DNA from 3 places in the Paenibacillus sp. FSL R7-0331 genome. Region 2 is predicted to be linked to each of the others. Evidence: riboswitches for the same ligand, from Rfam matches in the RefSeq annotation. Region 2 holds a riboswitch; each other region holds the start of a gene.
The links. A riboswitch is a leader RNA that binds a small molecule or an ion and turns the genes downstream of it on or off. The one in region 2 is predicted to bind thiamine pyrophosphate.

Region 1 (7,393 bases), 2.8 Mb from region 2:
TAATACGCTTGACGCAAACGGCAAATTTAATCCGAAAAGTGAGATAACCCGTGCAGAGGCAGCAGTCATGCTCTACAATGCGCTGGAGTACCTCAAATCCCTTGATAACACACCTGGCAGCTAAGCATATAGTATAAGCTCATATTCGGACATCTATTTTGTGCTCCCCCGCACAGCATCGCTGAGTCCTTCAGCAGCGTAAAAGGCAGACCGGTTTATCCGGGCTGCCTTTTTGCTTATACTCATTCCCCTTTTATTCTGTTCAAAAACTGCCGGACACGCGGATTCTCTGACTGCTCCAGCACCTGCTGCGGAGTGCCCTGCTCCAGAATGATGCCTTGATCCATTAGGATAATGGTATCCGCGACATCTGCGGCAAACCGCATCTCATGGGTCACAATGATCATCGTCCTGCCTTCGGCAGCCAGCTGACGGATGACCTTCAGTACCTCTCCGACCAGCTCAGGGTCCAGCGCCGAGGTAGGCTCGTCAAACAGCAGCACCTCCGGCTCCGCCGCCATTGCCCGGGCAATAGCAACCCGCTGCTGCTGGCCGCCGGACAGCTGGTGCGGGTATGCGCCGGTTTTGTCAGACAAACCTACTTTAGCCAGAAGCAACTCTCCCCGCTTCTCCGCTTCCTTGCGTGAACGCTTTTGCACCGTAATCTGCCCCTCGGCTACATTGCCGAGCGCGGTCATATGCGGAAAGAGGTTATAGGACTGGAATACCATCCCCGACTTCTGGCGCAGGCTTAGTATATCCTTCCTGGCAAGCTTTACGTTATCCGCGAAGCTGAGCTCAAGACCGGCAATGGACAAACTCCCCCCATCCGGGATCTCAAGCAGATTGAAGCAGCGCAGCAGCGTTGTTTTGCCGGAGCCCGAGGGGCCTATGATGACCAGTACCTTTCCATGTTCAAGCCGGAGACTCACTCCCTTCAGCACCTGCAGCTGCCCAAAGGATTTATGCAGACCGCGAACCTCAATCATATAACGCCTCCTTATCCGGCCGAGTAACGGTCAAACCGTTTCTCCAGCCTGCTTTGCACCACCGACAGCACGGAACAGAAGAGCAGATAATACAGGGCAGCTTCACAATAGAGCAGCAGCGGCTCATAGGTGGTCGCAGTAATTTGCTGGGCTGTCCTGAACATCTCCACATAGGTAATGCCGGCGGCGAGCGAGGTGTCTTTTACAAGGCTGATGAAGGAATTGGACAACGGGGGAACGGATACCCGCACCGCCTGGGGCAATATAATCCGGCGCAGCGCCTGCACGCGGGTCATCCCGACGGAATAAGCTGCCTCCCACTGCCCTTTGGGAACCGACAAAACGGCGGCCCTGATTATCTCTGATGAATAGGCTCCGACACTCAGCGTGAATCCGATCACCGCAGCGGTAAACGGGTCCAGTACAATCCCGGCGGCAGGCAGCCCGTAGAAAATAATAAACAGCTGGACCAGCAGCGGAGTTCCCCGGATAAGCCACACATAAAACCTGGCTATCAGCCCGGGTATCCGCCATGCCGAGATCCGCACCAGCGCAGTCGCCACTGCAAGCAGCAGTCCCAGAATAAAGGAGATCAGCGCCAGCGGAATACTATATGCCACTCCCGCCTTGAGCAGAGGCAGCAGCGAATCCAAAAATATTTGCAGCTTGCGGTCATCCATCGCAGGGAGCTCCTTCAGCCATTATTTTGAGACATCCGCCCCGAAGTATTTCTCGGAAATGGCAAGATAGGTTCCGTCCTCCTTCATTGCTGCGAGCGCCCCGTCCACCGCCTGCACCAGCTCCTCATTGCCCTTCAGGAACACGGCAGCGCTGCGCGAGCCTTCGGCCATTTCATCAACCTGCTTGATCTGCACATCCGGCTTCTGCTTTTTCAGATCCAGAAAGGATAATCCGTCGTTAACTGTAGCATCTATCCGTCCGGAGATCAGGAGGTCAATGGCCTGATTAAAGCCTTCTATCGCCACAATTTCCGCGCCGTTCTCGCGTGCAATGTCAGACAGGTTGCTGGTCAGCGACTGGCCGGCTTTTTTACCCTTGAGGTCAGCAAAGCTTTTGATATCCTCGTTCTTCTCCCCTACAATCAGCACCGCTTTGGACACTACATAAGGTTCAGAGAAATCATATTTCACCTTCCGCTCATCCGTAATGGACACCTCATTAAAAATAGCATCAAAGCGCCCTGCATCCATCCCGGCAAAAATACCGTCCCACTGGGTTTCAATAAACTCCGCTTCCACGCCGAGCCGCTTGGCTATCTCCCTGGCAATGTCCACGTCAAAACCGGTTAGCGTTCCGTCTGCATCATGGTAGGTGAACGGAGAGTATGTGCCTTCGCTGCCTACTCTAAGCTTGCCGGAAGCTTTTACCGTTTCCAGACTGTTCTGCTCTGCTGGAGCAGCTGTTACATCCGCGCCGCCGGTTGTCCCTTCAGCCGCATTATTGTTTTCATTGCTGCCGCATGCCGCAAGGACAATGCCCAGCAGCAGCACCGGTGCAAGCGCCCATTTTTTCATTGGATACTCCTCCTTATCCTCTGTTTAGCTGTTACAGATTAGATTTATCATGCCCAATGGAGGCTATTCCTTTCCCTTTCATTCAGCATCAGCACAAAAAATCCCCGTGCACCTGTAGTGGTGCCGCCGGGGATATAAACATAGGGAGCTTTGATTCAAACTAGCCGTGCATCATTTCCGCCTGCGGTCTGGAACCGTCTTCTCCGCCTTTGCGGCCCCGCCGCAGCAGCAGCCCGAGGACAGCACCGCCCAGCGCGACAAAAATCATAATACGGAAGGTATCAGCGAAGCCCTGGGCCATCACAGTCTGTGTAGCCTGCTTCAGCACGTCGGGTGAAACGGAAGCGGGATCAATTCCAGATGCTAACGCCTCCGCCTGCATTTCTGCACCGCGCGCCGCTGCTCTGGAGGTAAGAATGGTAACCAGCGCAGATACTGCAAGCGAATTAATAACCTGCTGCATGGAGTTGGTCAGCGATGTTACCCTGTTGACCAGCTGTATCGGTGCTTTATTGAGCAGATGGGTGTTCATCGGCATCATCATCAGGCCCATCCCGGCCCCGCACATAATGAGCGGCACGATCAGGTCGCGGCTCTGTGTAGTCAGATCCACATGGGAATACTGATACAATGCGCCGGAGACAAGGCTAAGTCCGCAGACCACCAGCCAGCGCACACCGATTCTGTCAAAAAGAATCCCGGCGAGCGGCATCATCAGCCCGGAGGCAATGGCCTGCGGCAGCAGGGTCAGCCCGGTATCAAAGGCTCCGAACCCGCGGGCCTGCTGCAGAAACTGCGGAAGCAGAAATAACGCGCCGTACAGCCCGAACTGGGCAATCCACTGGACGAGAATCCCTGTACTGAAATCTACCGAACGCAGGATGCGCAGCTCCAGCAGCGGGGTTCTTGAACGCAGCTCAGCAATAACAAAAGCAATCAGGGCAGTCAGCCCCAGCGCCAAGCCAACCAGTGTCTTGCCAGACGTCCAGCTCTCTGCCCCCTGGCTTACCCCATAGGTAAGGGAAGCAAAGGCAAGAGGACCCAGAACCATGCCCAGCTTGTCCATTCCTGGAACCTGGCTGCGCCTTGCGTTCGGCAGCTTCCGCAGGCCGATCAGCAGACAGAGGATACCGATCGGAATGTTGATCAGAAAAATCCATCTCCAGGAATGGTACTGAACCAGCCAGCCTGACATGACCGGTCCGATTGCCGGAGCAAACAGCACCGGTATGCCCATGATACCCATTACGATACCAACCTTGCTCTTCGGTGCAAGCCTGTACACATAAGCCATGCCTACCGGCAGGACACATCCGCCGCCGATTCCCTGCAGCACCCGGAAGGCAATCAGCCACTCGGCACTGTTAGGCGTTGCGCACAGAATGGACCCTATAGTGAACACGACAACCGCAGTCAGGAAGACCGTCTTGGCCCCAAACCGGTCTGACAGCCAGCCGGACAACGGAATAACCGAGGCCTGTGCCAGCATATAGCCGGTTACAATCCACTGCAATGTCGTTAAATCGGTATGAAAATCCTCCACCAGAGTGGACAGCGCCACATTCATTGCCGTGCTGTCGAGCACGACCATAAATACACCCAGAATGATTGCCAGTAGCGGCACCAGTATGGCCGACAGACGAAAATCAGCCTCTTCCTTCATTACACCCTCCATAATTCTTATCCCCCTGTACCTGTACGGGGTGCAGGCTTCATTGACCGCAGTCCCGTTCTCTGGATATAATATCTATGATGCGGACAGTTGTCCGTAAGTTCATTAACAGTCTACGGACAATTGTCCGCTGTGTCAAATATATCTTATTCCGCTGCGTTCTAACCTCTTTTTAAAGAAAGGAAGGCTTATATCATTATGAATGCTAACGCTGCAGATCCATATAAAGAGCGTATTCTTGAGGCTGCCCGCGAGCTGTTTACAGCAAACGGACTGGAGGCGGTCAGTATGCACGCCATCGCCAAACGGGCCGGCATCGGCCAGGGCTCGCTGTACCGCAGATTCAAAGACAAGGGTGAAATCTGTTCCATGCTGCTTAGGGACAGCACAGAGACATTTTTGTCCGGCCTGGAGCATGAGCTTAAGCTCCCCGGAACTGAAAATAGTGCACTCGATCACCTGCACAGCAGTATAAGCCGGATTGTCAGCTTTATCGAACAGTTTGCCGAGCTCCTGCTGTTCATTAAGTCAGAGTTCACCGGCAAAAAGCAGCTTACCCAGTTTGAGCATCCTTTTTTCCGCAGGCTGAACGGATTTCTGGCCGAGCTGTTAAAGCGCGCCGCCTCTGCCGGTGAGATCAGTGCGGTTGATCCTCAGTTCACGGCCACAGCGCTGATTGCTGTGCTCAGCCCGGATCTTTATCTGTATCAGCAGAAGCAGCACAGCTCTTCGAAGGAGCAGATTACTGAAGGGATTCTGGCTTTGTTCGTGGCCGGAATCCGGAAGAATCTATAACCCTCCCTTTACAAACCTCCAAGTTATGGTATATTAATTAGCAATTACGAATTGCATATCGACCTGTTATTTCACTAGGGGAGTCGGCCGACTGAGACGGAGCTTAAGCTCCGGACCCTTGGAACCTGATCTGGATTATACCAGCGGAGGGAAGTGGAGCAGAAATGAACAGAACGGCTGCTATCAGGCCGGCTCAACTGTATCTTTCAGACCCCATTATTTCCTCCGGAAATAGTGGGGTCTTTTTGCGTGTAATGTCTTTTGTATGACTAGGAGGTCTGCCTGCTCTCATGTTATCTGTTTCTAATTTATCTTACTCCTATACAGCTGATCAGCCGCCGGTATTCGCAGAGCTGTCAATGAAAATCCGGCGCGGAGAATTCATTTCGGTTGCTGGTGCCAGCGGCTGCGGCAAAAGTACTCTCTTTAAAATTATTGCCGGACTGCTTGAGCCTTCCGGCGGAGCCGTCAGCTTGGCCGGCGAGCCCTCCCTCAAAGCTGCTTCACGGCTTGGCAGGGTTGGTTATATGCCCCAGCAGGATCTGCTGCTGCCATGGAGGACGGTCCAAGGCAACTGCCTGCTGCCCTGGGAGCTTAAGCAATCCGGTACCAAAGCAGACGCCGTGCAGCAGATTCGCAGCCTGCTGCACAGCCTCGGCCTGTCCGGTACGGAGGCTGCCTATCCCCATGAGCTGTCCGGCGGCATGCGCCAGCGGGCTGCACTGGCCCGGACCCTGTCCTCCGGCTCTGAACTGCTTTTGCTGGATGAGCCCTTTGGTGCCCTGGATGCATTGACCAAGCGCGGGCTGCAGCAATGGCTGCTGGAGCTGTGGTCCGGACTTGAGCGGACCGTATTGTTCATCACCCATGACCTGGAGGAAGCGCTGCTGCTTAGTGACCGGATCTATCTGATGCACAGCGGCGGCGGGCTGGAGGAAATGGCAGTCCGGCTGCCGCGGCCAAGAAGCGGGCAGATGATCTATCAGCCGCAGTTCATTGCCCTGCGGATGGAGCTGGAGCGGAGGCTGCATGGGAACTGTGCATATTAAGCGGCTGCTTACCGCCTACACCCCTTCAGTCCTGCTGGTACTGGTCCTGTTGGCCGGCTGGGAGGCAGGCGTTCGTTACGGCCGCGTGCCTGCCTTTATCCTTCCTGCACCATCCTCTGTATGGAATGCAGTGATAGCGCAGCGTGAGCTGCTGTTCGGCCTCCATCTGCCGGCAACGCTGGAGGAAATCCTGCTCGGCTTCGCCCTATCTATAAGCTGCGGTACGCTGCTGGGGATCGGCATGCATCTGCTTCCAGCCCTGGCCAAGGCTGTCTATCCCCTGCTGATTGTCAGCCAGACCATTCCCCTGATTGCCCTATCCCCGGTTTTTATAATGTGGTTCGGCTATACGCTCGGGGGCAAAGTAGCCGTTGTTTTTCTCACAGCCTTTTTTCCGGTCGTTGTAGGTACTTATGACGGTCTGTTTAAGAGCGGCGGGCAATACAGGGAGCTGCTTCTGACACTTGGAGCCAGCCGCTGGCAGCTGCTTCTCAAGACGCAAATTCCGCTGGCGCTCCCCGCTTATTTCTCTGGACTGAAACTGTCTGTCGTCTACTGTGTTATTGGCGCAACAATCGGCGAATGGCTTGGAGGCAGCCGGGGACTGGGCTATTACAGCCGCCGCATGGCCGGCAATCTGCACAGTGCAGAGCTGTTCGCCGCTGTGGGCCTGCTGTCTGTCCTGGGGATTCTGCTGTTTCTCTGTGTCTGTGCTGCTGAAATCATTATTCTGAAGAAAAGAGGACTACGAAGATGAACACAATACGCAATTATTCCAGATTATCACCAAAACACCAGCGTAATACCTATCTGCTCATGCTGCTTATCAGCCTGCTTGCTGTTGCCAGCGGCTGCAGCGGGGCAGCTGATAGTAGTACAGGTGAAGCAAAAACGGCAGCTTCCGGCATTGACAACGACCAGCCGCACAAGCTGACAGTCATGCTTGACTGGTATCCTAACGCGGTGCACTCTTTTCTGTATGCCGCACAGGAGAAGGGGTATTTCGCGGATGAAGGGCTGGAGGTTGAGCTGCAGATGCCTGCTGACAGCAATGATGCCCTGAAGCTTGCTGCCGCAGGCAAGGCAGATCTGGCGCTCAGCTATCAGCCCCAGGTCCTGATGGCCCGGTCAGCGCAGATTCCGGTCGTTTCGATTGCTGCACTCGTCCAGCATCCGCTTAATCATCTGCTTGTCCCGGCAGACAGCGGGATTCTGAGTCCAAAGGATCTGACCGGTAAAACCGCCGGCTATTCCTCTATCCCGCTCTATGAAGCGATGCTCAAGACTATGGTGGAGCATGACGGCGGCGATCCGCAGTCCCTGACTTTGATAGATGTCGGGTTTGACCTGATT
Region 2 (7,393 bases):
GCATGTGCCTCGGTACCCCGGCCGGTGAATCCGGTCTGCGTCCGCGCCTGCCGCTGTCCGCGGTACTGCACTACAACGGCTACGACAAAGAAACAACGGCGTCGCAGGTTGAAATCTACGACAAGGTAAGCAGTGACTACATGCATAAACGGACCGGCGGACAGAGCAGCGCCCCGTGGTCAGCTATGATGGCCAAGCGGCTCGCTGAGCCTGCGCGTCTGCACCTGAAGGATTTTCTGCAGGAGAAGGGCTTTATGAAGCGTTAATTGATACCGGATTAAATAAGCATGGTGTACCGGCGGTGCCGGGGGCCATGCTTATTCTTATCTTACTTTTTCAGAAAGAACGGAGGGTTCTTGTTGATCGAAGTGATACAGGACCATCATAAGCATGGGCATGGCAACAATCAGCGTTACTGAACGCATATCCCGCAGTCAGCCGCACAATCCGCGTGTAAGCATGAACACTACTCCTCAAAGGACAGATTAACCGGCTCATCTAACAGATCCTGCGTGTAATTCAGGTTTGTCACCGCGATGCTGCCATCCACTTCCTCGAACCTAAGCTCATCCACCCATACGCGGCCGCATCCGGAAAGAATGACCCCGAAGGATACAACGGCACTGTTGTCCGGCACGTCCAGAACAATGGCATAATGGTTCCATTCGCTATCCCCGGTTACCGGCCGGTTGCTCATATTGTCAAACTGCACAATGTCTCCAAGATTATTATCTATTCTCATCCAAAAGCCGCTAAAGCCGCTGACCCCGGCTGTTTTCAGGAACCCGGACAGCTTGATCCGCTTGCCTAGATGCTTATCTGCCTTGAACTGCTGCATCATGGTGGCGAATTCATCCACCCCTTCAACGGTTACCGATTTCAGAAGCCCGGAGGCTTTTCCCTTATGAAACGTCTTGCGGTCCAGTTCCATTGAATAATTGAACGGATGACTTCCGCTGAGAAACCACCCCTTAATTGCTTCTTCCTGCTTCATTTTTGTTTCCTCCTTTTGCCGGGTTAGGCTGCCGATAATTGCCCGGTATTGTCCGGGCGGCAGGTGATAATACTTTTTAAAAGCGCGTGTGAACGATTCCTGGGTTTCGAACCGGTAATGGACGGCGATGTCGATGATTTTTTTGTCGGTGTACAGCAAGAGGTTGGCGGCGTTGGCAATTCTCCGGTAGCGGATATATTCGGATAAGGTCACGCCTACTTCCTTTTGAAAAATCCGGTGATAATGATATTTGGAAAATCCGATAAACTGCGCGATACGTTCCAGCGGAAGTTCTTCATGCAGGCTGGTCTCGATGTATTCGATTGTCTTTTGGATCATAGCAGTGTAACTCAGTGTCTCACCCCCTCTGTGTAAAAGATTATCAGAATCCGGCCGCGCGTTTTTGATATTTATTGCTTTCTTTCTTTGATAGTGAGAACAGTCTGCTCGGCTGATAGCCCAAAAAAGCCCCGCTGTCCTGCTGGGGCAGGTGGCGGGGCTTGGGGTATACAAGCGTGTATTGTCGCAGCGGTGCAGCCGGATCGCTGTCCTTCTGCTATGTCCTGCTCTTTGCCTGCTCCTCGCGCATCCACTGTGACAGCTGGCGTTTGAGCTGCAGGAACTCCGGTGTGTCGGTGATTTCATCACGGCGCGGCCGGGGAAAAGGCACGTCTACCGTGTGGAGGATGGAGCCGGGACGGCCGGAGAAGACGTAGATCCGGCTCGACAGCAGCAGCGCCTCCTCAATGTTGTGGGTGATGAACAGCACGGAGCGGCGGTTCTCCTCCCACAGCTCCAGCAGCCAGCGCTGCATGTCACTGCGCGTCAGCGCATCCAGCGCGCTGAACGGCTCATCCAGCAGCATCAGCTCCTGCGGCGCCAGCAGGGCGCGCAGGAAGGCGGCCCGCTGCTGCATGCCGCCGGACAGCATGTGCGGATAAGCACGCTCGAAGCCGCCCAGCCCGACCTTGTCCAGCCAGCGGCGGGCGTTCTCCCGTGCGGCGGCCTGCGGCTCGCCCTTCAGCTCGCCGGCGAGCAGGACGTTGTCCAGGGTGCTGCGCCATGGGAACAGCGCAGGCTGCTGCGGCATATAGCTAATCTCGCCGCGCTGCCCGGTCACGGCGCTGCCGTTCATGCGGACTGTTCCGGTATCCGGCGTCTCAAGGCCGCCGATGATATGGAACAGGGTGCTTTTGCCGCAGCCGGACGGGCCGAGGATCGAGACGAACTCCTGCGGCTCGACCGTCAGGGACACTTCGTTCAGTACGCGGGTCTCCTTGCGGCCGCGTCTGAACGTTTTGGAGACGCCGCGGACCTCGAGCGCCGGCGGCAGGCCCTGTGCAGCTGCGCCGGGTGCTGTACCGGCGGTATTTAATGCCGGTGCCGAGGAGGCGGCGGTTGCCGGTGCTAAAGAGCTCGTGGCGATTTCAGTTGCTAGCGCCGACGAGGTAGTGGTTGCCGGTGCTAAAGAGCTCGTGGCGTTTACAGTAGCTGGCGCCGAGGAGGCAGCGGTTTCCCGTACTGTCGGGCCGGCAGCATCCGTCGCCCCCGTGCCCCGGGGGAGCGGTTTCCCGGGAGATGCTCCTTTATGTGATGAGTGAGGCATGTAGAAATCCCTCCTTCCTGGGGTGGAGTCCGCATACAGCGGCGGTGTAGCCTATATTTATGGATAACCAAGGATTAACTTAATAGCTAGTGGGAAAAAGTCCACCTAATCGTACAATATTCGTCTAACATCGGCAATTAGGTGGAAAAAGGCAGCTTGATCTCGCCCGAAATGCTGCTGTTAGGCCGAAAGGGTATAATTAGCCGGCAAAAATCCAACTAAACCCGCCCCAGGCCCTGACCGAAGCAAATTAACAGGCGAAAATCCACCTAATTCTGCCGAAGACCAGCCGCAACTGTCCTCATTCCGATTCCCGCGGCTTCCAGCGCACCAGCCACCGCTCGATTATAGCGATGATTGCGAACAGCACCAGACTCAGTAATACGATAATAGTGATAGCGACAAAGAGATTAGCTGTACGGTAGGCTGACTTTTGGAGCAGCATGTAGTAGCCCAGTCCTTTGTCCGCGCCGATCCATTCCGCGACAATTACGCCCATTACGGCATAGGTGGCGGAGATTTTCAGGCCGGAGAACAGGGCGGGCAGGGAGCCGGGCAGCTCCAGCTTGGTGAAGATCTGCCACTTGCTTGCACCGGCCATCTTCATATAATTCATCATCGTCCGGTCACTCTGCGCAAGGCCGCCCATGGCAGCAACGGCGACAGGGAAGAAGCAGACGAGTATGATCAGCATAATCTTCGGCAGCAGGTCAAAGCCGAACCAGATAACAAGCAGCGGTGCGAGCGCAATGGAGGGCACATTCTGGCTGAGGATCAGCAGCGGATAGATGGCCCGTTTCAGCCAGGGCACCAGATGCAGCAGCAGCGCTACGATCAGTCCGACCCCTGCGCCGATCGGAAAGCCGATCAGGGTCAGGCGCAGCGTCGCGGCCGTGTGCGACCAGAGACTGGCGGCATTATCTGCGGAAGCACGGGCGACCGCGCCCGGACCCGGCAGAAAAAACGGATCGATGGTAAATAACGATACCGCAGCCTGCCAGATCCCCAGAAACAATATGACCGCCACTAAGGGCGGCCATATTTGCCTGAAGGCTGATCTCACCGGTATTTCTCCGTCAGCTTGTCCATGCTGATGCCATTCGGGTTATGGGCGATTTTAATCTGGGAGATGATGCTTGGGCTGCCTGCAGCTACGAGCGCTTCGTGCATCTGACGGACCACCTCGAGCAGCTCGGTAATTTCACCCTCCATCGTTGTTTCCAGCGGATTTACCTGATGCTTCACGCCGGATTTCTGAATGACTTCGATTGCTGTATCTACATAAGGGATGGAGTCCTCGCCGTTCGGTGTTTTAGGGATAACCTGAATGCTAAGCAGTGTGTTTGCCACAATAATCAATCCTCTCAATATAATGTATTGGATATCAGCCAGCTCTCAATATGAACTTACTCCGCCGGCAAAAACGCATTAGTGAACGTAGCCTCTACATCAAGCTGCTGGTCCAGCAGCTTCAGGCCATACATCCAGTCGGCGTAATTCTGCCAGATTTCAGCCTTCTGCTCACCCCAGCGGGCAGCGTCATCCTTGTACTTGGGACTGAGCCATTTCTGGCTGGCCTGGACAAGCTCCGGATCAAGATCCGGCACGGCCTTGATCAGAATATCGGCTGCCGCCTCCGGCTGGTCAATCGCGTACTGGTACCCTTTCGACGTCGCTTTGAGGAAGGCCTTCACCAGCTCAGGGCGCTCGGCAATTTCCTTCTCGCTGGTCGTCAGGATCGGCGTGTAGTAATCAAGCTGCGGCGCGTAATCCTTGAGATAGAGCATATCGAGCGGCTCGCCGCGCAGCTCGGCCTCAATCCCGGTCCAGGCGTAGAAGATCCAGGCGAAATCAATGTCGCGCTTCACAGCCGTGAAATAATCAGCTTCGCCGATATTCACCAGCTTGACCTTCTTCACGTCCCCGCCCTCAGGGTCCATGATGGCTTTCATGGCTGCTTCCTCAGCCGGCGAGCCCCAGCCGCCGTAGGTTTTGCCTTCAAAATCTTTAGGAGATGTTATGTTACGGTCCTTCGGTGCAGCGAATCCGGAAGTATTATGCTGAATGATGGCGGCAACGGATACTAGCGGCACGTTCTGCAGGCGGGCCAGCGTCAGTGCTTCCTGGGCGCTGATCCCGAAGGCCGCCTCGCCCGAAAGCACCATCGTATCGGCTCCGGCTGCGCCCGGCTGGACAATCTCTACATCAAGGCCTTCTTCCTCGTAATACCCCAGCTCCTTGGCCGCATACAGCCCGGTATGATTCGTGTTCGGCGTCCAATCCAGTGCGACCTTAATCTTGGTAAGCTCAGCCGGTACATCCGCAGCTGTTCCGGCAGAAGCTTCCGGAGAAGCGTTTCCCCCGGCTGTTTTCCCCCCGTTATCTCCGTTTGCCCCGTTGCTGCCGCATCCGGCAATGGCCAGAGCCAGCATGCAGGTCAGGCTGAGCATTAAGCTTTTTTTGACTCCCATTTCCCTTTATTCACTCCTTCCAGCAATCCCTAGTCTTCTCTTTTCTAAATCTGATATGCAAAAAAAGCGCCCCGATTCATCGGGACGCCAGTCAGTTGCGCAAGGCTGCAGGCTCCGGCCTCAGGGGGCCGGGAAGCAATTAAAGATTCCTACGCTGGCATTATCCAGATCAGGTATAAGGGTCAGTATCTTATGGGATACAATCTCAGCCGGCCAATTCCAGCACCCCTGGTTCTATGAAGTTATCGGGTATTGCTTATTCTACGCTGTATTATAGACGCACCGCCTGGGGTTGTCCAGTAGCAATCTCCCTATTCCTTGGAGTAATACCGCTTCCTGCGGCGGCTGCGGATGCTGCTCCGCAGCTCTTTCAGTGTCATGAAAATGCTGACTGAAATTCCTGTGAACGTGACGAACAGCGCGAGATATTCAAAAGGCGAGTATTCCAGCAGCTTGCTCCAGTCAATCGGAGCCTTCAAGTCCTCAATGACCTGGTTCATCCCGTAAATCCCGCTGACCACCGTAAATATAGTAAGGATCATGAGCAGCGTATCCCGGCGTTTAGCCTGGAATTTATCCTGATACTGGAACAGGTCGTCCAGGGTCATCTTCACTTCACCGAATAAGGCGTCATTGCCGTAGACCTTCCGCAGCTGGAAAAAAATCTCCCGGCCCTGCGACTGCGAAATCAGCTCGATAAAATAGAATTTGGCCGAAAACTTATTGATCAGAAAGATCAGATTCTCAATTTCATCATAGTCGCGGTCAATGCGCAGGCGGGAATGCAGATTGGACAGCTTCAGCAGCACGATTTTGTGAAAAAGGCTCAGCAGCAGCCCGTAGTAATACTCCCCGTACATCTGGTTAGCCAGCTGGACGGCAATCTCCGGCTTAGCCTTGCTCAGACAGCAAAAGGTCTGCTCATTGGTCATGTAACAGGTATCCGGACCCCAGCGGTTATAGGAATGCTCCCTGCAATAGTCTGCTATATAGTCCGGATTGCTGGCACTCATATAAGGCTGGCCGTTTTCGTCCAGACCATCCAGCTGGGAGGCGCGGAATTTCAGCTCCATTCCGATTTCTTCCTCCTCCCCGCGCTCCAAACCGTAAAATCCCTGTACCATCATCCGCTCATCAACAAAGAAGGGCAGGGTTTCGAAATAAGCGCCGTCCAGCTCTGACTGGTCCAAAAACGGCTTCAGGGTAGGCACCAGGTAATCAAATACAAAATCCTCGACCTCATCATAGGAGCTGTCACCGTAATGAACGGAGGTCCCCTTATCCTGCAGGTTGGCGTCCTCCAGCGTGCGGAACCGGTCTGCGAATTCCAGGGCCACACTGAAAGGCAGCGTATCCTCCTCAATGCGGACCCTTATGGTCACAAAGCCCAGCTGAAACGGGCAGAGGAACATATCGGTCGACAGCACCCGGAAGGCGATGGAGCGGCCGGGCATTTCCAGACTGCAGGGGAGGTCGTGTGCCTTGGAGAAGCGCCGGAAGGAGTCCTTATCCTTTTCCCGCGGAAACAGCACATGGGCTGCGAAGGGGAGGTAGCTGCGCTCCATTTTTTCATGTGACACGCAGTATCCTTCTCCGTAATAAGCATCCTCAAGCTCCTTGTTGTCCAGAAAAAAGCGTGTGAAGCCGTCCTGCTTAAGCTGCCGGATCAGCTTGTCATCCTCACCGTTTTTAATGGAGAAAGGAAAAATAAACTGCAGCAGTACAGTATGTAACATCGGTTCGGAAGCTTCAGCCTCAAGCCTATTCATAAGCAGGTTCCACCTTATTTATCAGAATATCGCCATGTGTAGTATTACCCTAACTTGCAGACAGCCACGCTAAGCGGAACCGGTACAGCGGTGTCCGTTCATCGCTTTGTCCCGGATTCAATGTCATTGAAGGGGGTACACTATAATAAGCACGATTAATTGTATGATAAATCCAAACTGTGAATGCGGATATATAAATGTATATCTGCGTGATTTCTGAAAGGAGCTATTTCGTCCATGAATAACAATGAGCTGGAGCAGACTATCATCAAGGCGCTGGATGACAACAAGTTCGGGTCCTTCGGCACGATCGAGGCCGGCAACAAACCTAAGGTGCGTTATATGGCGGTATTTCATGACGGACTGAATATTTATCTGGCTACCAATCGCACAACACATAAGGTGGAGGAGCTAAAGGATAATCCGAATGCTTTTCTGCTGCTTGGATATGAGCAGGGCGGCGGCAAGGATGTGCTGGAGATCGAAGCCAGGGTTGATGTCAGCAAGGACGACGGCCTGCGCTCCAAAATCTGGAACAAGTCGCTGGAGGAAT
Region 3 (7,393 bases), 2.0 Mb from region 2:
ACCCAGTCCCGCCAGGTAGGCCTTGCGGCCTGCAGCTACGGCATCGCGGAATGCCGAGGCCATGAGCAGCGGGTTACTCGCGGTGGCAATCGCCGTATTCAGCAGCACAGCAGCAGCGCCCAGCTCCATCGCTTCCGCCGCTTCAGACGGCCTGCCGATACCGGCATCTACAATGACAGGAAGATCGACCTCCGTTATCAGAATACGCAGCAGCTCCCGGGTTCTTAGCCCGCGGTTAGTACCTATAGGCGATCCAAGCGGCATAACTGCTGCGGCTCCCGCTTTTTTCATAAGGAGGGCAGCGGATAAATCCGGGCTCATATACGGAAGCACCACAAAGCCCTCAGCAGCCAGAATTTCCGTGGCACGGATCGTTTCCGCATTATCGGGCAGCAGATATTTCTGGTCATTGATGACTTCAATTTTCACCCAGTTGCCCAGACCTGTTGCCTTAGCCAATCTGGCAATCCGGACAGCCTCTTCTGCAGTGCGTGCACCGGAGGTATTGGGAAGCAGAGTCATGCTGCTTGGGATATGGCTGATGATATTATCATTGCTGTCCGGGTCTACACGACGGAGGGCAACCGTTATAACCTGAGAGCCCGAAGCCTCCACTACCTCCGGAATAAGGCTATTGCGGCTGTATTTGCCGGTTCCGATAAACAGTCTGCTCGATAAAGACTGGCCTCCGATGACTAAAGAATCTGACATATGAATTCCCTCCTGCATTTATTAATTACGGTGAACAAGGAGCGGGCCTTAATCAGCCTCCCCCCACAAAATGTACGATCTCAATCCGGTCTCCTTCGCCCAGCAGGATAGTATCGTATTCCTCTTTGGCAACAATTTCACCGTTCAGCTCCACAATAACCATTCTCTTGTTCCAAGCAGGCAGTTTAAGCAAATCAGCTACTGTCCGGCAGCTCTCTTTGTACGTTTCGGCTTTGCCGTTGACTATCAGATTCATGCTTTCTCACCTCCTTCGGGGGCCGCCTCCATCACTGCGTTCCTGTAGGCCCGCGCAGCAGAGAGCGGGTCCGCCGCACCGCATATACCGGACATCACCGCTATTCCTGCCGCACCTGTCTGCAGCACATGCGGCGCATTATGCGGCGTAATTCCTCCCAATGCAATAACCGGAGTCCTGGCGGCAAGCACAGCCTCCTTCAGCTGAGTCAATCCGCGTTCCTTCAGGCCGGGCTTGCTGGTTGAAGGATACACATGTCCAAAAAGGCAATAGTCTGCCCCCTGGCTGGCTGCATCTATACTCTCCGAAGCGGAATGCACCGAGGAACCAAGCCGCAGGGAACAGCCCGCTGCCAGCCGCGCAGCAGCAGCAGGCAGGCTGTTCCCGGCCAGCTGGACACCCGCTGCTCCCACAGCCATTGCTACGTCAAGCCGGTCATTGATGATCAATTTGCAGGCCGGTACACCGGCATTCAGCAGAATTAATGCCAGATGATACAGCTCCTGCGCCGATAGCTTCTTTTCGCGTAAATGAATATAGTCTACCTGCGGATGAACAGCAGCTGCGAGTACAACGAACTCCTCTGCAGCAAGCTTTCCGTCCGAAAGCAGATGAATTTCTGCCAGCCTGTCCACCTCCCTTTTCGTGTCTCGTCTGCACAAAAAGACGCAAAAAAACCGCCTCCAGGCGGGAGGCGGTTAAACAGTATACAGAAAATAACAGCCGGATTTCCGGACCGTTGGCGCTGCAATACAATGCTCATCCACTTCCCTACGCTGGTATAAACCAGATCAGGTTCAAAGGGTCCGAACCAAATGTTCGTCTCAGCCTTGCGGCACCCCTAGTGACAAAATCATATTCTGTTGCTGACTTCGTATATAGTAACACTATTTTGCATGAAAAATCTAGGTTAAACGGCATAAAATTCCGAAGGTCAGCCGTTAATAATCTCTCCGCCGTTTACATGAATAACCTGGCCGCTGACATAGGATGAATCACTGGAAGCCAGATAGACATAGGCTGGTGCCAGCTCCTCCGGCTGTCCCGGACGCTGCATCGGCTGCGTGCCCCCGAACTCGCTGACTTTTTTCGCATCAAAGGTAGATGGGATCAGCGGGGTCCAGATCGGCCCGGGAGCCACAGCATTAACCCGGATGCCTTTGTCCGCCAGATTCATCGACAGGGAGCGGGTGAAGCTGAGAATAGCCCCTTTGGTGGAAGAATAGTCAAGCAGCTGCGGATTACCGCGGTAGGCTGTAATCGAAGTCGTATTAATGATCGTCGAGCCTTTTTTCAGATGCGGCATGGCTGCTTTGGTCAGATAGAACATTGAGAATATATTAGTACGGAATGTCCGCTCCAGCTGTTCAGAGGTAATGTCCTCAATCTTGTCCTGAGGATGCTGCTCGGCAGCATTATTAATCAGAATATCCAGCTTGCCGAGTCCTTCGACCGTCTTGTTGATCAGGTCCTGGCAGAAGGCTTCTACACCGATGTCACCGGCAATCAGGATACATTTACGGCCCTCCTGCTCGACCTGGCGCTTGGTTTCCTCGGCGTCACTGTGCTCATTCAGGTAGGAAATAACGACATCAGCGCCCTCTTTGGCAAAATGCACGGCAACCGCACGTCCGATTCCGCTGTCCCCTCCGGTAATAAGTGCTGCCTTGCCAAGCAGCTTGCCGGCTGCTTTATATTCTGAGGTCTCAAATTCCGGCAGCGGATTCATCTCACTCTCAATTCCGGGCTGCTGGTTCTGCACCTGCGGAGGCAGGGTTTTCTTGGCTTTCTCTTGTTCTGGCATGATCCATTCTCCTTTCGCTTTTGCACTTCTCGAAGTCATTCATCGTTTTAGGATGGCTAAGGATTGCTGGTTTATGCGCTGATCTCAGGCACTTTAGGCTCACGCTATGTTACTTACCACAGTTAAAAGGCGGCCAAACAAAAAAATCAGTCGTTGCCGGCGTAAAGTGCGGATATAATGTATCAGGATGAAGAGGAGCTGGAATGAAGGAGGCAGAACAGTATGACCAGAAATTCACGGAGCATTATCGTTGCCGTCAAAGGAATCATTGTGTTTCAGGGCCGGATTCTGATAGTCCGGAGAGCCGCAGCAGATGTAGTCGGAGCCGGAAGCTGGGAATGTCCGGGAGGAAAAATCGATTTCGGAGAAGGACTGGAAGACGCACTGGAACGGGAGATCGCCGAAGAGACCGGACTCAGCGTTACGGTTGGAGCGGTTGCGTATGCCGCTTCTTTTTTGACTGATCCCGGCAGACAGGTCATTATTATTACTTATCACTGCCAAAGCGAAAATAATATCGTCCTTCTCTCCGAGGAGCATGCTGACTACCAATGGTGTACACGGAGCCAGCTTCAGCAGCTGCTGCCTCCGGGAATCCTCGCTGAATTCGAGCGGAGCGGTGTTTTTGCTATGGAGGAGCTGTTGTAGCGCGGTAAAGTTTATATGGCAAAAAGACCGCGCCTTTGAGGGCAGCGGTCTTTGATGTGCAGATAGAGACTTTCTTTCCTAACCAAGCTTTAATTTGTCTATTGCTGTTTTTAGTGCAATGATTTTGTCCGTGTTTGCTTTGCTGACCAGCTCTTTCTGAGCTTCAGTCAGGTTGGAATATCTCCGGTACACCCAATTAACCGCCGGCTCATCCTCAAGGGTGAGTTTTTCTGCTTCAGGCAGCTGATCGATTTTGAAAGCAACGGTATCAGCAGCCTGCTGGTCAGTAAGGATAGACGGGCCCTGATAATAACCGGTCACATGCATATCTTTATTATAAAAAATAATCATATACTGCTCTTCAAAATCTTGAACGGTATAGAAAGGGGCTTGGTAATCAGCAAAGCTCTCATTGGAATACCCGTATACGATATCAGTTACCCCTTGCAAATAATGTGATTGGGCCGAAAGACTCTTAACATTGAAATCCTTATCCGCATCCACCACATAAGGCAGCTCGGTATTCGCCGAGTATGTGAAGTATTGAATTTCTGGATGCTGTGCTGCAAATTCTTCCCTGATCGCTATTCTGTCGTTAATAAAACCTCTCTCAAGGCTTCGGGTGATTGTGACTCCTTCACTAAAACGCTCAACCGGCTCATTCAGCGTTGAATACACGGCCTTCAGATCTAATTTGATAGCCTTATAGCCTATGGCTTTGTTGTTTACATCATACAGAATTACAGTCATATAGTCCTGCAGATGCTTGGGAGCAATCGGGAACGAATAATTGGATAAATCAGGTAACCTCTGTATATAAAGATTAGCCGGATCAGGTGCTGTCTCAGCAGTTGCCGTAAAATAGTATCCCGCATAATGCGCTGCCGCCTGCTCAGCTCCGGATATTCCGGTAAAGCTTATGACCGCAGTTGCCGCATTAGTATATACATCTTTACTGCCCTGAGCCAAGGTAATTCCTTCGATGACCGGCAAAGCCGTTGGAGCAGGTGTTTCAATAGTACCACCATCTCCGCCTCCGTTACTGCCGCCTCCTGTAGAACCGCCGCCCGCGCCTCCTCCGCCAGCGACAATAACCGGTGTTCCCGTACCTGTTACTATTGATTCTTTCTGACTTCCATCTACTGTCAAAGGCTTCCGGGCGAAAGAAGAGCCTTGACCGCCATCGTTTACAGTTGCCGCCTGAATCTCGCCGCTTCCTATAAAGCTTGCTGCCGAATCAAGTACAGCACGGGCTATAACTGTTCCTGCTTCCAGCTCCGCTTGAAGAGACGAGGCCCCTTTTGCCACACTCAGAAGGCTCAAAGTGCCCTTCTGCAACTTCAACACTGCTGCTGCAGCTTCAACCTTAACATGATTAAAGGCTCCATTCAGTATTACAACTGTTCCTGAGGGCAGATCAGAAGAGACAGCAATATCAGTAAAACCCTTGCCGGAACCTTCGCTTTCTTCCAGCATAACACCGGAACTCACCTGCACCTGTCCGGCTTCGGTTGTGCCTACGGCAATTATCTGAACCTCACCGCTCTTTTTCTGGACAATCATCTGATTGAGTCTAGAATTACTCAGATATACCTTATCAGAACCGCTGCCTTCGATGATAAACCGTCCTTCAACTGTGACATTATCCAGAGTAAGCCCGCCTGCACCGGTTACCTCCTTCAGAAGCAGATCACCATGGATCGTCATGTTCTTCAGCGTTACTCCTGATGCGGTAACAGTAAGATTTTTAAAAGCCATGAGACTAGAGGAATTGGAGCTTCCAAACGCCCCCGGGCTTGCGACAACCCCATCAGCCACCCCTCCAGTAAGGGTGTTGAACGATTCCATTAATGCCACTGACTCCGCTCTTGTCATCGGGCGGTCAGGCTTGAAGCTGCCGTCAGGATACCCCTTCATCGCTCCGGCATTTACTACTGCTGCTACCTTTGGCTGGCTCCAGGCGGCGATGCGGCCGGCATCGGTAAAGGCTGCGAGCGCATCCGCTGACCCGTCCTCAAATTTCATCAGCCTGCTGATTATGATCGCTGCCTCCTGGCGGGTAATCAGCGCATTGGGGTGAACCTTCCCTTCATACCCCTGAATATAACCAGCTGACACCGCTTTGGAGAATTCTGTGTATGCCCAGCTTGACTTAGGCAGGTCACTGAACTCTGCCGGTTTGCCTTCTCCAATATCCCACATCCGGTTGACGAGTGTAATAAACTCTGCTCTTGAGATACCCTGATCCGGCTTGACAGAGCCGTCTTCAAAACCTTTCAGCCAGCCGTTCTGCAGCCAGCTTTCAATCTGCTTCTGCGCCCAGTGCCCATCGTAGTCCTTGCTGCCTTCAGCCGCATTGACTAACGACGATGTACCGAAGGCCAGAGTAACTCCCAACCCTAGCGCTATTATCCCTTTAATTCTCATCCTTGTTGTTTCTCTCCCCCGCAATGCCATGCATAATCATTATTTCGCCAACCGCTGTTATTTTACATTAATATATGGAAAATAGGAATACATTACCGGCAATTACGTTGTCTTTGTCACTCCGGATGTATTCTAAATATGTGTACAAACCAAATAGCCCCGGCAGCCGCAGCCGCCGGGACTATCTCCCGATTCTTAAGTTAAATGATCCGTCTGTAGACCATGAAGAAGATCATGGCGATCAGGACAACCATCAGCAGCAGGCTCATCGTCCGCAGCTTGGCTGTATAAGCCGAAACATCACGGTTCTCGCGGATTCCCGCTGCAGCCAGCCGCAGAGGCTTGCCCATAATGCCTGCGAGCGCAAACATAGCCAGAAGCAGCACAACAACAACAACCATCCATGCCACCGAATAATCACCCTGGCTCATCATGTAACCGCCGGTCAGCAGCTGGATAACCAGCCCGTACTGGGCAAAGCGGTTAAAGCCGGTGACAGCACTAATCGTCCCTTCTTTGGCCGGAGCAGACAGCTTCTGTGCCCCGCTCAAAATAAACGGCAGTACCAGATAGAAGCCAAGCGCCAGAGTCCCGATCATATGTAGAAAATACAAAAAACGGTCCATCCTCTACCTCCTCTATTAGTCGCTGTGATATATGTTACATACTAATTATAACTGACTATGCGCTGCAAGAAAAGAAACCGCCTATTTTAAATTTATAATAAATAGTTTTTGTAATCCGGGCGGAATCAGACATTGACAGCCGACGTAACCGCGCGAACCGAATCCGCTGACTTATCAAGGGCGGCCTTCTCCTCAACAGTAAGCTCCAGCTCATAGATTTTCTCAATACCATCCGCACCAAGCAGTGCAGGAATTCCCATGAACAGGTTGTCGTAGCCGTATTCCCCTTCGAGCAGGGCAATTACCGGAATAATCCGTTTCTTGTCCTTGAGGATTGCTTCTGTCATCTGCACAAGGGATGCCGCCGGTGCATAGTAAGCGCTGCCGTTGCCGAGCAGGCTCACGATCTCTCCGCCGCCTACGCGGGTGCGCTGCACAATCTCGGCAATCCGCTCCTCCGGAATCAGCTTATCTACCGGAATGCCGCCTACACTGGAGTAGCGTACGAGCGGAACCATATCATCCCCGTGGCCGCCGAGCACAAAGCCGCGCACGTCCTCCACAGAAACATTAAGCTCCTGGGCAATAAAGGTGCAATAACGCGCCGTATCCAGCACCCCGGATTGTCCGATTACGCGGTTTTTAGGAAATTCAAGCGCATTGTAGGCTACGTAAGTCATCGCATCCACCGGATTGCTAAGGATGATAACAATCGATTCAGGAGCAACGCGCTTGATGTTCTCGCATACCGATTTCACAATACCTGCATTGGTATTCACGAGATCATCCCGGCTCATTCCCGGCTTGCGGGCAATACCTGCTGTAATAATGACAATATCCGAATCTGCAGCATCATCGTAATTGGAGGTTCCAGTGATCTGGCTGTCGAACTTCTGGACCGGACCGGCCTCAAGCATGTCC

Region 1: another riboswitch for thiamine pyrophosphate. It lies ahead of R70331_RS13050 (ABC transporter ATP-binding protein); the one in region 2 lies ahead of R70331_RS01720 (ABC transporter substrate-binding protein).
Region 3: another riboswitch for thiamine pyrophosphate. It lies ahead of R70331_RS09930 (thiamine phosphate synthase); the one in region 2 lies ahead of R70331_RS01720 (ABC transporter substrate-binding protein).

The regions. Positions count from the first base shown of each region.
Region 1 covers NZ_CP009284.1:3,140,145-3,147,537, reverse strand. Annotated here, with positions in the region: gene R70331_RS13080 (S-layer homology domain-containing protein) at 1-124, shown strand, start outside; gene R70331_RS13075 (amino acid ABC transporter ATP-binding protein) at 243-989, opposite strand; gene R70331_RS13070 (amino acid ABC transporter permease) at 1,001-1,669, opposite strand; gene R70331_RS13065 (amino acid ABC transporter substrate-binding protein) at 1,691-2,524, opposite strand; gene R70331_RS13060 (DHA2 family efflux MFS transporter permease subunit) at 2,685-4,199, opposite strand; gene R70331_RS13055 (TetR/AcrR family transcriptional regulator) at 4,395-4,991, shown strand; TPP riboswitch at 5,058-5,160, shown strand; gene R70331_RS13050 (ABC transporter ATP-binding protein) at 5,282-6,040, shown strand; gene R70331_RS13045 (ABC transporter permease) at 6,021-6,797, shown strand; gene R70331_RS13040 (ABC transporter substrate-binding protein) at 6,794-7,393, shown strand, end outside.
Region 2 covers NZ_CP009284.1:389,718-397,110, forward strand. Annotated here, with positions in the region: gene nfsA (oxygen-insensitive NADPH nitroreductase) at 1-266, shown strand, start outside; gene R70331_RS01700 (helix-turn-helix transcriptional regulator) at 467-1,348, opposite strand; gene R70331_RS01705 (ABC transporter ATP-binding protein) at 1,551-2,600, opposite strand; gene R70331_RS01710 (ABC transporter permease) at 2,902-3,663, opposite strand; gene R70331_RS01715 (thiamine-binding protein) at 3,660-3,950, opposite strand; gene R70331_RS01720 (ABC transporter substrate-binding protein) at 4,007-5,071, opposite strand; TPP riboswitch at 5,201-5,311, opposite strand; gene R70331_RS01725 (hypothetical protein) at 5,383-6,840, opposite strand; gene R70331_RS01730 (pyridoxamine 5'-phosphate oxidase family protein) at 7,078-7,393, shown strand, end outside.
Region 3 covers NZ_CP009284.1:2,429,816-2,437,208, reverse strand. Annotated here, with positions in the region: gene R70331_RS09940 (thiazole synthase) at 1-711, opposite strand, end outside; gene thiS (sulfur carrier protein ThiS) at 764-967, opposite strand; gene R70331_RS09930 (thiamine phosphate synthase) at 964-1,602, opposite strand; TPP riboswitch at 1,719-1,820, opposite strand; gene R70331_RS09925 (SDR family oxidoreductase) at 1,902-2,771, opposite strand; gene R70331_RS09920 (NUDIX hydrolase) at 2,994-3,419, shown strand; gene R70331_RS09915 (S-layer homology domain-containing protein) at 3,498-5,846, opposite strand; gene R70331_RS09910 (hypothetical protein) at 6,047-6,472, opposite strand; gene mdh (malate dehydrogenase) at 6,598-7,393, opposite strand, start outside.